2 regions of the Paraburkholderia sp. Cy-641 genome follow, and region 1 is predicted to be linked to the other one. Evidence: predicted binding sites of a transcription regulator. Region 1 holds the regulator's gene; the other holds the start of a gene.
What was found. Region 1 encodes HrcA, which represses chaperone genes, less so after heat shock. Its sites were predicted from a motif close to TTAGCACTCNNNNNNNNNGAGTGCTAA; they were not measured.
Positions count from the first base shown of each region.

Region 2: the regulator HrcA is predicted to act here: its motif matches at 6,002-6,028, upstream of rpoH (RNA polymerase sigma factor RpoH).

Region 1 is NZ_VWWM01000033.1:46,756-54,499, forward strand. Features, by position in the region: gene dnaK (molecular chaperone DnaK) at 1-1,001, opposite strand, end outside; gene grpE (nucleotide exchange factor GrpE) at 1,195-1,770, opposite strand; gene F3J20_RS19425 (hypothetical protein) at 2,140-2,301, shown strand; gene F3J20_RS19430 (RNA-binding S4 domain-containing protein) at 2,273-2,680, opposite strand; gene hemH (ferrochelatase) at 2,689-3,759, opposite strand; gene hrcA (heat-inducible transcriptional repressor HrcA) at 3,987-5,006, opposite strand; gene F3J20_RS19445 (NAD kinase) at 5,286-6,188, shown strand; gene recN (DNA repair protein RecN) at 6,262-7,744, shown strand, end outside.
Region 2 is NZ_VWWM01000019.1:69,984-77,727, reverse strand. Features, by position in the region: gene nagE (N-acetylglucosamine-specific PTS transporter subunit IIBC) at 1-1,477, shown strand, start outside; gene cydB (cytochrome d ubiquinol oxidase subunit II) at 1,594-2,730, opposite strand; gene F3J20_RS12670 (cytochrome ubiquinol oxidase subunit I) at 2,768-4,363, opposite strand; gene cydP (cytochrome oxidase putative small subunit CydP) at 4,353-4,613, opposite strand; gene rpoH (RNA polymerase sigma factor RpoH) at 5,005-5,940, opposite strand; gene F3J20_RS12655 (acyloxyacyl hydrolase) at 6,302-6,865, shown strand; gene F3J20_RS12650 (nuclear transport factor 2 family protein) at 6,908-7,291, shown strand; partial or broken gene F3J20_RS12645 (hypothetical protein) at 7,638-7,744, opposite strand, start outside.

The DNA.
Region 1 (7,744 bases):
TCGCCGACCTTCACGCCCGCGTCCTTGATCGCGACACGGCACGGCTCGATCGTGCGTTCGATCAGCTCTTCGACCAGCGCTTCCAGCTTGGCGCGCGTGATCTTCAGGTTCAGGTGCTTCGGACCCGACGCGTCGGCCGTGATGTACGGCAGGTTGATTTCGGTCTGCTGGCTCGACGACAGTTCGATCTTCGCCTTTTCAGCCGATTCCTTCAGGCGCTGCAGCGCGAGCACGTCTTTCGACAGATCGACGCCCTGCTCTTTCTTGAACTCGCCGATGATGTAGTCGATGATGCGCTGGTCGAAGTCTTCGCCGCCGAGGAACGTATCGCCGTTCGTGGAGAGCACTTCGAACTGCTTCTCACCGTCGACGTCGGCGATTTCGATGATCGACACGTCGAACGTGCCGCCGCCCAGGTCGTACACCGCGATCTTGCGGTCGCCCTTTTCGGCCTTGTCCAGACCGAACGCGAGAGCCGCAGCGGTCGGTTCGTTGATGATGCGCTTGACTTCCAGACCGGCGATGCGGCCCGCGTCCTTGGTCGCTTGACGCTGGCTGTCGTTGAAGTACGCCGGCACCGTGATCACGGCTTCCGTAACCGGCTCGCCGAGGTAGTCCTCAGCGGTTTTCTTCATCTTGCGCAGCACTTCGGCGGAGATTTGCGGCGGAGCGAGCTTCTGATCGCGCACTTCGACCCATGCGTCGCCGTTGTCGGCCTTCATGATCCTGTACGGCATCAGGCCGATGTCCTTCTGCACTTCCTTCTCTTCGAAGCGGCGGCCGATCAGGCGCTTGACCGCGTACAGCGTGTTCTTCGGGTTCGTGACCGACTGACGCTTGGCCGGCGCGCCAACGAGGATCTCGCTATCTTCCATGTAAGCGATGATCGACGGCGTGGTGCGCGCGCCTTCCGAGTTCTCGATCACCTTGACCGAGTTGCCTTCCATGATCGCCACGCACGAATTGGTCGTGCCGAGGTCGATGCCGATGATTTTGCCCATTTTTACTAATCTCCTGACTTTGATCGCTGCGGGAAGCGCCCGGTTGGCCCATCCGGCCCGAAGGCGCCCCGCTCTCAATTCATACCTGCACTCAAAATAAGTGCGGCCACATCGTTTTCAAGACCTCTTTTACGATGCGGTCTTTAAATTTTTTCAATCACGGGACTGCCGCCCGAGCGAAGCCGCGCGGCGCTTACTTCGGTGCCGCGACGGTCACGAGCGCGGGACGCAGCACGCGATCGGCGATCACGAAGCCCTTCTGCAACACCGCGACGACGGTGTTCGGCTCCTGGTCGGCCGGCACCATCGAGATAGCCTGGTGGCGATGCGGGTCGAACTTCTCCCCGACCGGATTGATGGCGACGACGCGGCCCTTCTCGAGCGCGCCGCTCAATTGACGCAGCGTGAGTTCGACGCCTTCGCGAACCTTCTGCAGGTCGTCCGACGAATGGGCGACGGCCGCTTCGAGGCTGTCGATCACCGGCAGCAGATGCTCGGCGAAGCTCTCGATCGCAAACTTGTGCGCCTTGGTGATGTCTTCCTGAGCGCGACGGCGCACGTTCTCGGTTTCGGCCTTCGCGCGCAGGAAGCTTTCCTGCAACTCGGCGATCTTCGCCTGAGCGTCGGCCAGCGCCTGCTCGCCGGCTGCCGGCGCTTCGGCGCCCGCGGCGGCTTCCTGCGGGGCGGCTGCGGCCTCGGCGGCCTGGCGCGCGGCTTCGTCGGCGGGCGTGGGAGTCTGGCTCGTCGGGTTCTCTTGCGTGTTTTCCATGTCGCTGAAAGTCGTTAAAAAGTAAAAACCAACGGTGACGCAAACACATGACACGCGTCGGGATTTGTGCGTTGCAAAATCGCGACACGCGCGTTCGCGCGCAACCGCATACAAAACTGCAGATGGGGCCGCAAAGAGCCGTTTCAAGCGGCTCTCGGGGCTCTTTTCGCACCACCGGTGTGCAGGCGAAATGCGCCGTAACAACCGTTAACGTGGCGCAATCAGATAGGGATTGAGTGCGGCCGGCAACTGGCCTATTCTCCACTCATACATCGGAAACGCCACGTTAACCCTAATCTAACGTAGACCTTACCGACGTCTGACAGTTGTACCTATTCAGCCCGTTTCAATCTTCCCAAGGGGAGTACCGTGAAACTGACCTTTGCAATCGGGGTGGTCGCACTGGTACTGATCGCGGGTACCACGACCATCTGTATGTCCGGTGCGGTCAACGACCACACCACCGAATACGGCGGCGTGCACGCCACGATGGAACAGTTCTTCAATCCTCACCTGAAAATCTGTCGATAGAGCGCCGGTCGCGCTTGGTCGGCCGCCCGTGCAACGCGGCGGCCGGCTCGCGATAGATCCTGCGCCGCTCCTGCTCGACCTGCCGCTTCAGCCTGCTTTCTTCGGTCTCTACATAAAGCGTCTGCGCGACGCTCGCCGGGCCGCGCACGTCGCACACGCCCAGCACTTCCACCTGCCACACGACCCGTTCGATCTCGATCTCGACGAAGTCGCCGACGCGCACGTCCTTCGCCGGCTTCACCGCCGCTCCGCCGATGCGTACCCGCCCCTTCTCGACGGCGTCCGCGGCCAGCGAACGCGTCTTGAAAAAACGCGCCGCCCACAGCCATTTGTCGATGCGCAGCTTCGCGCCCGGTTCGGTTGAAATGCGGTAATTCATCGGCGTCTTCACGCTCCCGTGGTGTGCGGCACCGGCACCGCCTGCACCGGCCAGCCCTGCAGATTCTGCGCGACGATCTCGCCGAGCGCGGCGATCCACGGCGGCGATACGTTCAGACACGCGATCCGGTGAAACTCCTTGCCGCCCGCATGCAGAAACTCGTCGCGCACTTCCATGCCGATTTCCTCGATCGTTTCGAGGCAGTCGGCGGTAAAGCCCGGACAGAACACGTCGGCGCGCCGCACGCCCGCCGCGCCGAGTTCCTTCAGCGTGGGCGCCGTGTAGGGCTGCAGCCACTCGGCCTTGCCGAAGCGCGACTGGAACGTGATGCGGCATTCGACCGGCGTGAGTCCGAGCGCCTGCATCAGCAGCGCGCCGGTTTGCTGGCATTGCTCGTGGTAGGGGTCGCCGAGATCGAGCGTGCGCTTGGGCACGCCATGAAAACTGAACACGAGCTTGTCGCCGGCCGCGAAGTCGGGACGGCCATGCTGATGCCAGTACTGATGCACCTGCGCGGCGAGCGCCGCGATATACGCCGGATGATCGGCGTACTGACGCACCGTGCGGATTTCCGGCTGGTTGCGCATGCGCTTGAGCGCGGAGAAGGCATCGTCGAAAGCGGTGGCCGTGGTCGACGCCGAGTATTGCGGGTACATCGGCATCAGCAGCACGCGCTCGGCGCCCGCGAGCTTCAACTGGTTCAGCATCGCCGGAATGCCAGGCGTGCCGTAGCGCATCGCGTAGTCGACGAGCACCGTGTAGTCGTTCACCTGCAGCAGATGGCGCAAGCCTTCCACCTGCTTTTCCGTATGCACGCGCAGCGGGGAGCCCTCGGGCATCCAGACCGCCGCGTACTTCTTCGCGGAACTGCGGCCGCGAAACGGCAAAATCAGCAGACGCAGAATGAACTGCCAGAGCAACGCCGGAATTTCGACCACGCGCGGATCGGACAGAAACTGCGCGAGATAACGGCGCACCGCGCGCGGCGTCGGCGCGTCGGGCGTGCCGAGGTTGATGAGCAACACGGCGACGCGATGCGACGAAGCGTTCTGGGAGGGCCGCTCGAGGTCGAAGCGCATAGGCAGCGGAAGTCGCCGCATGACGCGGCAAATCGATTCAATGGGGATTCATTATAGCGGCGCGGGTCGGGCGAGGCGTCGCCAGGCGTCCCTGGCCGTTCGGCCGATTGGCAGGCCGCGCGCCATGACGCATCATGGCCGGCACGGGCTGCGCTGACGGCAGCGCGGCAAACCGGAGGAACGGCTGCCGGATGATTGCCGGGCTGATTACTGCTGATTACTGCTGACTACTGCTGGCTCAGCGTCAGCGAGAGCAGGCGCGCGGTGATGTCGACGATCGGAATCACGCGGTTGTAGGCCATGCGGGTCGGGCCGATCACGCCAAGCGTGCCGACGATCTTGCCGTTCACCTCGTACGGCGCGGTGACCACGCTCATTTCCTCGATCGGCACGAGATTCGATTCGCCGCCGATGAAAATCTGCACGCCCGCCGCGTGACTCGACACGTCGAGCAACTGAAGGAGGCTGGTTTTCTGGTCGAACACGTCGAACAGCTTGCGCAGGCGCGCCATGTCCGACGAAAGATCGGCGACTTCGAGCAGATTGCGCTCGCCCGAGATCAGCACGGTCTCGCCGGTGTCGGATTCGTCGGTGCTGGCGGTGACGGCCGCGTGCATCAGCGAGGTCATGTCGCCGCGCAGTTCGTCGATTTCCTCGCGCAGGCGGCGGCGCACTTCGTCGAACGAAAGGCCGGCGAAATGCGCGTTGATGTAGTTGGAGGCCTCGACCAGTTGCGACGGCGAGAAGTCGCGCTGGGTCGCGAGCATGCGGTTCTGCACGTCGCCTTCGGGCGTCACGATGATGAGCAGGATGCGCTTGTCGGACAGGCGCATGAACTCGATCTGCTTGAATACGTGGCTGCGGCGCGGCGTGAGCACGACGCCGGCGAACTGCGAGAGGCTCGACAGCACGCTCGCCGCCGCGGCGACGATCTTCTGCGGCTCGCCCACCTGCAGCGTGGTCTTGACCGTGCGCATCACGGCCTCTTCGTCCGCGGCGGATTCGACCGTCAGCATCGTATCGACGAAAAGCCGGTAGCCGCGCGGCGTCGGAATGCGCCCCGCCGACGTGTGCGGACTGATCACGAGCCCCAGTTCCTCGAGGTCCGACATCACGTTGCGGATCGTGGCCGGGCTCAGTTCGAGGCCCGAATAACGTGACAGCGTGCGCGAGCCGACCGGCTGACCTTCGGCGATGTAGCGCTCAATCAGCGTTTTGAGGAGGGTTTGTGCGCGAGGATCTAGCATGACGAAAAATTTTAGCTCAAGGGCCCGGCTACCGCGAGCACGCACGGCGCCCGCTCCGCGCGAACGCTCCACCGCCGGCCGGCGCGCCGCGCGGCGGCGCTTTCACGCACGGCCGGGCTCCTGGCCGCGCGCCACACCGCACTTTAGCCGGCGCACATGTCATCAGGGCTTCACTATTCTAACGATAATCGCGAGATACGCCGACGGCCCGCGAGCACCGGCTCGCCACCGGGTCTGTCTGCGGTTCTTTTCAGGCCCCACCTATGGTGTAATGCCGGCATGCAAGTGACCAGCCAGTTCAAGACCGTCGCGCTCGTCGGGCGCAGCAACACGCCAGGCATCGGCGAGCCGCTCGTCGCGCTCGCTTCGTGCATCGCGAAGCTCGGCCTCGAAGTCGTGTTCGAAGCCAGCACCGCCGCCGAAATCGGCGTGACCGACTACCCGGCGCTGCGGCCCGCCGAGATCGGCGCGCGCGCCGACGTCGCCGTGGTGCTCGGCGGCGACGGCACGATGCTCGGCATCGGCCGCCAGCTCGCCCCGTACCGCACGCCGCTGATCGGCATCAATCACGGGCGGCTTGGCTTCATCACCGACATTCCGATCTCCGACATGCGGGAAACCATCCCGCAAATGCTCTCGGGCAATTTCGAGCGCGAGGAGCGCGTGCTGCTCGAGGCGCGCATCATGCGCGAGGGCAACCCGATCTACCATGCGCTCGCCTTCAACGACGTGGTGGTGAACCGCAGCGGCGTCTCGGGCATGGCGGAGCTGCGCGTGTCGGTGGACGGGCGCTTCATGTACAACCAGCGCTCGGACGGCCTGATCGTCGCGACGCCGACCGGCTCGACCGCCTACGCGCTGTCCTCGCAGGGGCCGATCCTGCATCCGCAACTGCAGGGTTTCGTGCTCGTGCCGATCGCGCCGCATGCGCTGTCGAACCGGCCGATCGTGCTGCCGGACGACTCGAAGGTGAGCATCCAGATCGTTTCCGGCCGCGAAGTGAACGTCAATTTCGACATGCAGTCGTTCACCTCGCTCGCGCTCGGCGACACGATCGAGGTGCGCCGCTCGCGCCATACGGTGCCGATGCTGCATCCGGTCGGCTACAGCTATTACGCGACGCTGCGCAAGAAGCTGCACTGGCACGAGTACCCGTCGCACGAAGAAGACTCCAAATCCTGAGCGGCGCTGCCCTATTCGAGCGCGCCCGCCGCCGTGGTTGACACCTGAACCCCAAGCTCACCAGACGACTTCCATGCTTCGCCATCTCTCGATACGCGACTTCGTGATCGTCGCCGCGCTCGACCTCGAATTCGACGGCGGCTTTACCGTTTTCTCGGGCGAAACCGGCGCCGGCAAGTCGATCCTGATCGATGCGCTCGCGCTCGCGCTCGGCGCGCGCGCCGATGCGAACGTCGTGCGCACGGGCGAGAGCCGCGCCGACATCACCGCCGAATTCGAGACGCACGCGCAGGTCGACGCATGGCTCGACGCGCAGGCGCTCGGCGCGGCCGAGGCCGACGACGGCCAGCATGGCAGCACGGTAATGCTGCGGCGCGTGGTCGACGCAAACGGCCGTTCGCGAGCGTTCATCAACGGCACGGCGGCGACGCTTGCGCAACTGCGCGAAGTCGGCGAAATGCTCGTCGACATTCACGGCCAGCACGCGCACCAGTTGCTGATGCGTCCGGACGCGCAACGCGAGCTGTTCGACACGCACGCGGGTCTTTCGGACATCTCGGCCACGGTCACACGCGCATGGCGCACATGGCGCGAGAAGGTCCAGGCGGTCGAGCATGCGCAGACGCGCGACCGCGAACTGCAACTGGAGCGCGAACGGCTCGCCTGGCAGCTCGCCGAGCTCGACAAGCTCGCGCCGCAGCCCGGCGAATGGGAAGAGATCAACACCGAGCATAAGCGGCTGTCGCATTCCGCGAATCTGATCGACGGCGTGCAGGGCGCGCTCGGCGCGCTGTCCGAATCGGACGAGGCGATGATCGCGCACCTCGGCTCGATCGTCTCGAAAATGCGCGACCTCGCGGAGATCGACCCGGCGCTCAACGACGTGCTGGCTGCGCTCGAACCGGCGGAAATCCAGTTGCAGGAAGCGGCGTATTCGCTAAGCCATTACGCGCAGCGGCTCGAACTCGATCCCGACCGGCTCGCGCAGGTCGACAAGCGTCTCGACGCGCTGCATTCGGCCGCGCGCAAATTCCGCCTGCAACCGGAAACGCTCCCCGAAGAACACACGGCACGGCGCACGCAACTGGCCGCGCTCGACGCCGCCGCCGACCTCGACGGCCTGCGCGCCGCGCAAGCCCAGGCGAAAGAAGCCTTCCTCGCCGAGGCGAAAAAACTCTCGAAAGCGCGCGCGAAAGCGGGCAAGGCGCTCGGCGGAGCGGTCACGACCGGCATGCAGGAACTGTCGATGAAGGGCGGCAGCTTCGAGGTCGCGCTCGTGCCGCTGCCCGAAGGCGGCGCGCATGGGCTCGAGCAGATCGAGTTCCGCGTGGCCGGGCACGCCGGCGTGCCGCTGCGGCCGCTCGCGAAGGTCGCCTCGGGCGGCGAACTCGCGCGTATCAGCCTTGCGCTCGCGGTCATCGCAAGCGCGGCGAGCCCGACACCGACGCTGATCTTCGACGAAGTGGACACCGGCATCGGCGGCGGGGTCGCCGAAGTGGTCGGCCGGCTGCTGCATCAGCTCGGTCACGCGCGCCAGGTGCTGTGCGTCACCCACT
Region 2 (7,744 bases), on a different contig from region 1:
CAACCGCTACAAGGACATCAAGCTGCCCGATTACCTCGCGTTCTTCGGCGGCAAACGCTTCGTGCCGATCGTCACGGGGGTGGTCTGCCTGATACTCGGCATCGTGTTCGGCTACGTGTGGCAGCCGGTGCAGAACGCGATCGACGTGGCCGGCCACTGGCTCACCACGGCGGGCGCGCTCGGCGCCTTCGTGTTCGGCGTGCTGAACCGTCTGCTGCTCGTCACGGGCCTGCATCACATCCTCAATTCGCTGACGTGGTTCGTGTTCGGCACGTTCACGCCGGCGGGCGGCGCGCCGGTCACGGGCGACCTGCACCGCTTCTTCGCCGGCGATCCGACCGCGGGCACCTTCATGACGGGCTTCTTCCCGGTGATGATGTTCGGCCTGCCGGCCGCGTGTCTCGCGATGTATCACGAAGCGCCGAAAGAGCGCCGCGCGATGGTGTTCGGCCTGCTGTTCTCGATGGGCCTCACGTCGTTCCTGACCGGCGTGACCGAGCCGATCGAATTCAGCTTCATGTTCCTCGCGCCGGTGCTCTACGCGATCCACGCGCTGCTGACCGGGATTTCGCTCGCGATCTGCTCGGCGCTCGGCATTCACCTCGGCTTCACGTTCTCGGCGGGCTTTATCGATTACGTGCTGAACTACGGGCTGTCGACGCGGGGCTGGTGGGCGATTCCGATCGGCATCGTGTACTCGGTGCTGTACTACGGGCTGTTCCGCTTCTTCATCCGCAAGTTCAACATGGCAACGCCGGGCCGCGAGCCGGCCGGTGCCGAAGAGCAGGCCGATTCGTTCACGGCCGGCGGCTTCGTCGCGCCGATCGCCGGTGCGGCCGTGCCGCGTGCGCGACGCTATATCGCGGCGCTCGGCGGCGCGGCGAATCTGTCGGTCGTGGATGCGTGCACGACGCGTCTGCGTCTGTCGGTGGTCGATGCGGCGAAGGTGTCCGAGAGCGAGCTGAAGACGATCGGCGCGCGCGGCGTGCTCAAGCGCGGCGCGACCAATGTGCAGGTCATCATCGGACCGGAAGCGGACATCATCGCCGATGAAATCCGCACGGTGATTGCGCAGGGTGGCGGCGATGAGGTCGGGGCTGCGCCGGTTGCCGTGGCTGCTGCTGTTGCGCCGACGGCGGTTGCCGCGCGGAGCGTGCAATCCGCGCCGCAACCTGTGGCTCAGCACGCGCAGGGCGGTCCGCTCGATCCCGATCCGCTGCGCTGGCTCGCCGTGTTCGGCGGCGCGGGCAACATAGTGTCGCTCGATGCGGTCGCGGCCACGCGTCTGCGGGTCGTCGTGCGCGATCCGTCGGCGGTCGATCGTCAGCGCCTCGCTTCGCTCGATACCGCGTGGGTGGCGACCGATACGTTCCATGTCGTGGTCGGCGAGGCTGCGCCGCGTTATGCGCAGAAGCTCGCGACGCGACTGTCGCCAGGCGGCGGCGCGGGCGCCGGCGCAGAGCCGGTACTGGCGTGAGCCATGCCCCGGTTCGCAGCGGTTGGCTGTGAATAAAAAGAGCGGCACCTTGTTTTCAAGGTGCCGCTCTTGCGTTAACCGCTGGATGCTACCGGACTCGCAAAACGTCGTGCCGTTCAATACATCGAATGGCTGTTTTCCTTGATGGCCGCCGCGGTCACCTTGCCACGCATCACGCGATACACCCAGCTCGTGTACAGCAGGATGATCGGCAGGAAAATGATGACGGCGACCAGCATGATTTCGAGCGTCAGGCGGCTCGACGTCGAATCCCATAGCGTCAGGCTGCTGCGGCCGTCGAGCGAGGACGGCATGATGAACGGGAACATCGAGAAGCCTGCCGTCAGGATCACGCCGACGACCATCAGCGCGGTCGACAGAAACGCGCTCGCCTCGAAGCGCGAACGCGCGAGCAGCACCGCCAGAATGCCGCCGACGAGACCCGCCACGGGCGCGGCCACCATCCACGGATACAGCGCGTAGTTGGTGAGCCACAGGCCTGGTGCGCCGATCACGGTCTTCAGCAGCGGATTGGCGACCGCGTCGAGCGGCGGCGCGTCGACGATCTGATAGCCGCCGATCATCGTCGCGACGAACGCGCCCGCCACCATGAACAGCACGACCGCGCACACCGCTGCGAGCCGCAGCGCCTTCGACGCGCGCTCGTGGATCACGCCATCTGATTTCCACTTCACGAACGCCGCGCCGTGCGCGGTCAGCATCGACACGCTGACAAGGCCTGTCAGCAAGGCGAACGGATTGAGCAGGCCGAAGAAACTGCCGTGATAGGTGACGCGCAGGTCGTTGTCGAACGAGAACGGCACGCCTTGCAGCAGATTGCCGAACGCGACGCCGAACACGAGCGCCGGCACGAGGCCGCCGATGAACAGGCCCCAGTCCCACGCGTTGCGCCAGCGCGGGTCGTCGCGCTTGCCGCGATAGTCGAAGCCGACCGGCCGGAAGAACAGCGCGAACAGCACGAGCAGCATCGCGAAGTAGAAGCCGGAGAACGACGCCGCATAAGCGAGCGGCCATGCCGCGAACATCGCGCCGCCCGCGGTGACGAGCCAGACCTGATTGCCTTCCCACGTTGCGCCGACCGTGTTGACGACGATGCGCCGCTCGGCGTCCGTCTTCGCGATGAACGGCAGCAGGATCGCCGCGCCCATATCGAAGCCGTCGGTGAGCGCGAAGCCGATCAGCAGTACGCCTATCAATGCCCACCAGATCAGTTTGAGCGTTGCGTAATCCATGGTGTCGATTCCTCTCGAACGGAGTGGCGGCGGCGCGTCACGCGGCCGTATTCGGCGACAGCGGCTGGGCGGCCGGCTGCGCGATCTCGTGGTGATAGCGGCCCGTGTGCAGCGACGACGGACCAAGCCGCGCGTACTTGAACATCAGCATGATCTCGATGACGAACAGCACCGTGTAGAACAGCACGAAGCCGCCGATGCTCAGATACAGATCGCGCGGCGTCAGGCTCGACGCGGCGAGATTGGTCGGCAGGATGCCGGCGATGCTCCACGGCTGGCGGCCCATTTCGGCGACGATCCAGCCGAGTTCGGCGGCGAGCCACGGCAGCGGAATCGCCCACACGGCCCAGCGCAGGAACCAGCGGCGCTTCTCCAGCAGCAGCGTGCGTTGCGCGCAGAACCAGAACGCGAGCACGAAGGTCGCGAGGAACAGCAGACCGAGGCCGACCATCAGGCGAAACGAGAAGAACAGTGGCAGGACCGGCGGGATCGTGCGCTGCGCCGCCGCGGAGATCTGCTCGGGCGTCGCATCGGTTACGTTCGGCGTGAACTGCTTGAGCAGCAGGCCGTAGCCGAGATCGGCCTTGTGCGCTTCGAAGGCGGCGCGCGCTGCGTCGGTCGCGTCGCCGCCCTTGAGCTTTTGCAGCGCTGCGAAGGCCAGCATGCCGCTTTTGATGCGGCCTTCGTTTTCCGCAATCAGGTCGCGCAGGCCGACCACGGGCTCGTCGAGCGAACGCGTCGCGATGATGCCGAGCGCGTACGGCACGCGGATCGCGTAATCGGTGCGCTGTTCGCGCTGGTTCGGAATCCCGAAGATCGTGAACGGTGCCGGCGCGGGCGCGGTTTCCCATTCGGATTCGATGGCGGCGAGCTTGACCTGCTGGACTTCGCCGGTGCGGTAGCCCGATTCGTCGCCGAGCACGATCACGCACAAGGCCGAGGCGAGGCCGAAGCCGGCGGCGATCGCGAACGAGCGCAGCGCGAACTCGGTGTCGCGGCGCTTGAGCAGATACCACGACGACACGCCGAGCACGAACATCGACGCGGTCACGTAACCGGCCGATACCGTGTGCACGAACTTGACCTGCGCGACCGGGTTGAAGATCACCGCGAAGATGCTGTCGAGCTCCATGCGCATCGTCTGGTAGTTGAACTTCGCGCCGACCGGATTGTTCATCCAGCCATTGGCGATCAGAATCCACAGCGCCGAGAGGTTCGAGCCGAGCGCGACGCAGAACGTGACGATCAGGTGCTGCACCTTCGAGAGCCGGCTCCAGCCGAAGAAGAACAGGCCGACGAAGGTCGATTCGAGGAAGAACGCCATCAGCCCTTCGACGGCGAGCGGCACGCCGAAAATATCGCCGACGTAATGCGAGTAGTACGCCCAGTTGGTGCCGAACTGGAATTCGAGCGTGAGACCGGTGGCGACGCCCATCGCGAAGTTGATGCCGAAGAGCTTGCCCCAGAACTGTGTCATGTCCTTGTAGATCGGCTTGCCGGTCATCACGTAGACGGACTCCATGATGACGAGCAGCCACGCGAGGCCGAGCGTGAGCGGCACGAACAGAAAGTGATAGAGCGCCGTGATGGCGAACTGAAGACGCGATAGTTCTACGACTTCGCTAACGGGCATGTTGATCACCTCGGGACGGATGCGGGACAGGCACCGACAGCAGCGCCTGCGCGACTTGCTCGGGCGGCAGCATCATGTGCTGCGCCTGCGGATGATTGAAAAAGGTGAACTTGAGCGCCATCAGCAGGACGAATTTGATGGCGAGGATGATGGCGATATCGCGTGCCAGTGTCGGGCCGCGCACCCACCGGGTGAACCGGGTGCGCCAGCGTGAGCGGCGTGTGCTGTGGCGATTGAGGGCTAGGGTCATGTTCGGTCGAAGACGACTTCATGCCGGTGAACCCGGCTGGACCAGTCCGCCCGGGCCGTCGGGAGATCTGGCGAATGCATGCCGATTGTAGGAGCCGAACCTCGCGCGCTTGAATTGGGCCGTGCGGCATCGAGTCGCGAAGCTCGCCGCGTCTGAGCAGTATTGCTATCTGACTTGCGATACGTCAAGGAAGCCGTGGCGGCCGGTGAGTGTTCACGATCGTGAATCGGCGGGCATGGGCGCGCCGCGAGAGCGAACGCGTGAGGATGAAAAAAGCCCCGCCGTCTTGCGAGGGCGGGGCTTGAACTAGCAAGTGATTCCCGTGCGAGGCGCCGGCTGCTGTATCAGCCTGTATCGGCTGTATTGGCCGCAGCCGGCGGCGTGGCGGGCTTTACGTGTATTCGGCGAGTGCGCCGCGCATCTTCTTCATCGCGCTCGCTTCGATCTGGCGGATACGCTCGGCCGATACGCCGAATTCGTCGGCCAGTTCGTGCAGCGTCGAGCCGCCCGAGCCGTCGTCCTCGACCTTCAGCCAGCGCGCCTCGATGATGCGGCGGCTGCGCGGATCGAGTGCTTCGAGCGCGCTCGCGATGCCGTCGCTTTGCAGCCGGTCGCGCTGACGCGAAGCCAGCACGGCGGTCGGCTCGCTGTGCGAGTCGGCGAGATACGCGATCGGCGCGTACGACTCTTCGCCGTCTTCAACCTGGCCTTCGAGCGCAATGTCGCCGCCCGACAGACGCGTTTCCATTTCCGCGACTTCTTCGCGCTTCACGTTCAGTTCCTTGGCGAGACCTTCGATCTCGTCCGGCGTGAACGCGCCGAGGCCCTGCTTGTGGCTGCGAAGGTTGAAGAACAGCTTGCGCTGCGCCTTGGTGGTGGCGACCTTCACCATGCGCCAGTTGCGCAGGATGTATTCGTGGATCTCGGCCTTGATCCAGTGCATCGCGTACGACACGAGGCGCACGTTCTGCTCCGGGTCGAAGCGCTTGACGGCCTTCATCAGCCCGATGTTGCCTTCCTGGATCAGGTCGGCGTGCGGCAACCCGTAACCGAGGTAGTTGCGCGCGATCGACACGACGAGGCGTAGGTGCGACAGCACGAGGCGACGCGCCGATTCGAGGTTGTCGTGCTCGCGAAACTCGGTGGCGAACTGGCGTTCTTCCGTCGGCGTCAGCATCGGAATGCGGTTGACGGCCTGGATGTAGGCGTCGATGTTGCCCAGTTGGCCGGGCAGCAGCGAGGAATGCGAGAGCGCCAGTGCACCTGCCGGAGCGGCCTTAGCCGACGACGGGCTCAGAGTACTCGGAAGGGTCATTGCATGGCTCACGTGTGAAACTCCTTTGGAATCAGACAATAGCGTGTTCAGTGATGGACTCCAGCGATGGATGTTAGCACTCTGATCTGTCGAGTGCTAATACTTAGAGGCTGTAGGGGCATCTGAGTTCCCGGAAATCCTATTGAGATTCGTTATCTAATAGCTATTAGACAGCCTATTTCGCTGTCGTTCAGAGAACGTAGAAGTTACCGACCCAATAGCCTTGGTTCTCATAATCGACTGATATTTTCCTATTTATCAGTAAATAATTGCGAATTTAGACAATTATTCATACGATCCGCGCTCTTAAGTTTTTATTTAGAATAAGCAGACGGTTACGCATCGTTTCAATGCTCGTGAGTGCGGGTGCAAGGTGAAGAACAAAAACACTGTTTTGCGTGGGTTTACTCTAAAAGGCACGCTGGCCGCGCTGCTGATGTCGGCGGCGGGTACGGCGCTCGCCGACCCGTTCGGGGTGCAGGTGGCGGCCGGGGTGGGCGACCATCACATCAAGAAGCTCGATCTGGGCATGGTGTGGGATCCGGACTGGACGTGGTGGCAGGTCGGCGACTGGCACTTCGCGTTGATCGGCGAGGCGCACGTCGCGTGGTGGCACACCAACGAAGGCAACGTTCATGGCGACATCGGGGAGGTTGGCGTGACGCCTGTGATCCGCTTCATCAAGATGTCGGGCCCGGTGCGGCCGTTCGTCGAGGTGGGCGCCGGCGTGCGGCTGCTGACGAGTCCCCGCATTTCTTCCGACCTCACGCTTTCCAGCGCGTTTCAGTTCGCCGACATGGCGGGCGTCGGGCTGCAATTCGGCACGCATCAGCAATATGTTGCGGGCTACCGCTTCCAGCATATTTCCAACGGCGGTATCAAAGAGCCGAATCCTGGTATAAATTTCAGCCAGCTATATTTGCAATATAACTTCTGACGACCGTGGCCGCCTTTGGCCTACGGTGTGCAAGGGGCTGCAATGGTGGCAAAGATGATCGAAGCGATTCGCGGGCTCGAGCGGGAGCGCTTTCGTGCGATGGTCGACGGCGACGGGCAGTCGCTCGACACGCTGCTCGCGGACAACGTGAGCTATGTCCACACGAACGGCAAACGCGAGACGAAGCGGCAGTTCATCGACGGGATTACGGGGGGGCGCCGCCGTTATCGGCAGATCGAGGTGCAGTCGCAGGACGTGCTGCCGGCCGGGCGCGAAACGTATGTCGTCACGGGCCGCGCGCTGATCGAGATGGAAGCGAACAACGGCGCGCTGCTGTTTCCGATTGCCTATACGGCGATCCATACGCAGGAAGATGGGCAGTGGCGTTTGATCGCCTGGCAGGCGACGCGCTGCGCGATCGAGTGACGCGTTTTTCGGCGACGTCCGTCTTGTTCGCATGATGTGGCGAGCGGCTTGCAGGTTTTGCGGGCGCGCTGGGTTTGCGTCTGATTCGCGCATGGACTCATGCCGCGGACTCGCGTGGGCTTCGGGTCGGATGCACGTCGGGTCCGGCTCGGCTTGCGGTATGCGCCTCGTGAGCGCGTCGGCGGCCACAGCGAAGCACGGGATACGCGCTCTGCTGCTGCGGATTCACTCCGCTTCTTTCACGACACACTCAGCTTGAGACCCGGCTTCAGGCCGCGACGCATTCGCCGGCCTCGTCGCGCTCGGTCGCGTTGTCGTTGCCATTGCCATTACCGGTAGCGGCGCCGTTCGCGCCGCTCCTTGCCCCGGCGATCCGCATCGTCACGTCGCCCGCATACGGATGCCGTGTCGGCACCGGAATCCGCGTGCAACGCTCCACCACTCGCCGGATCG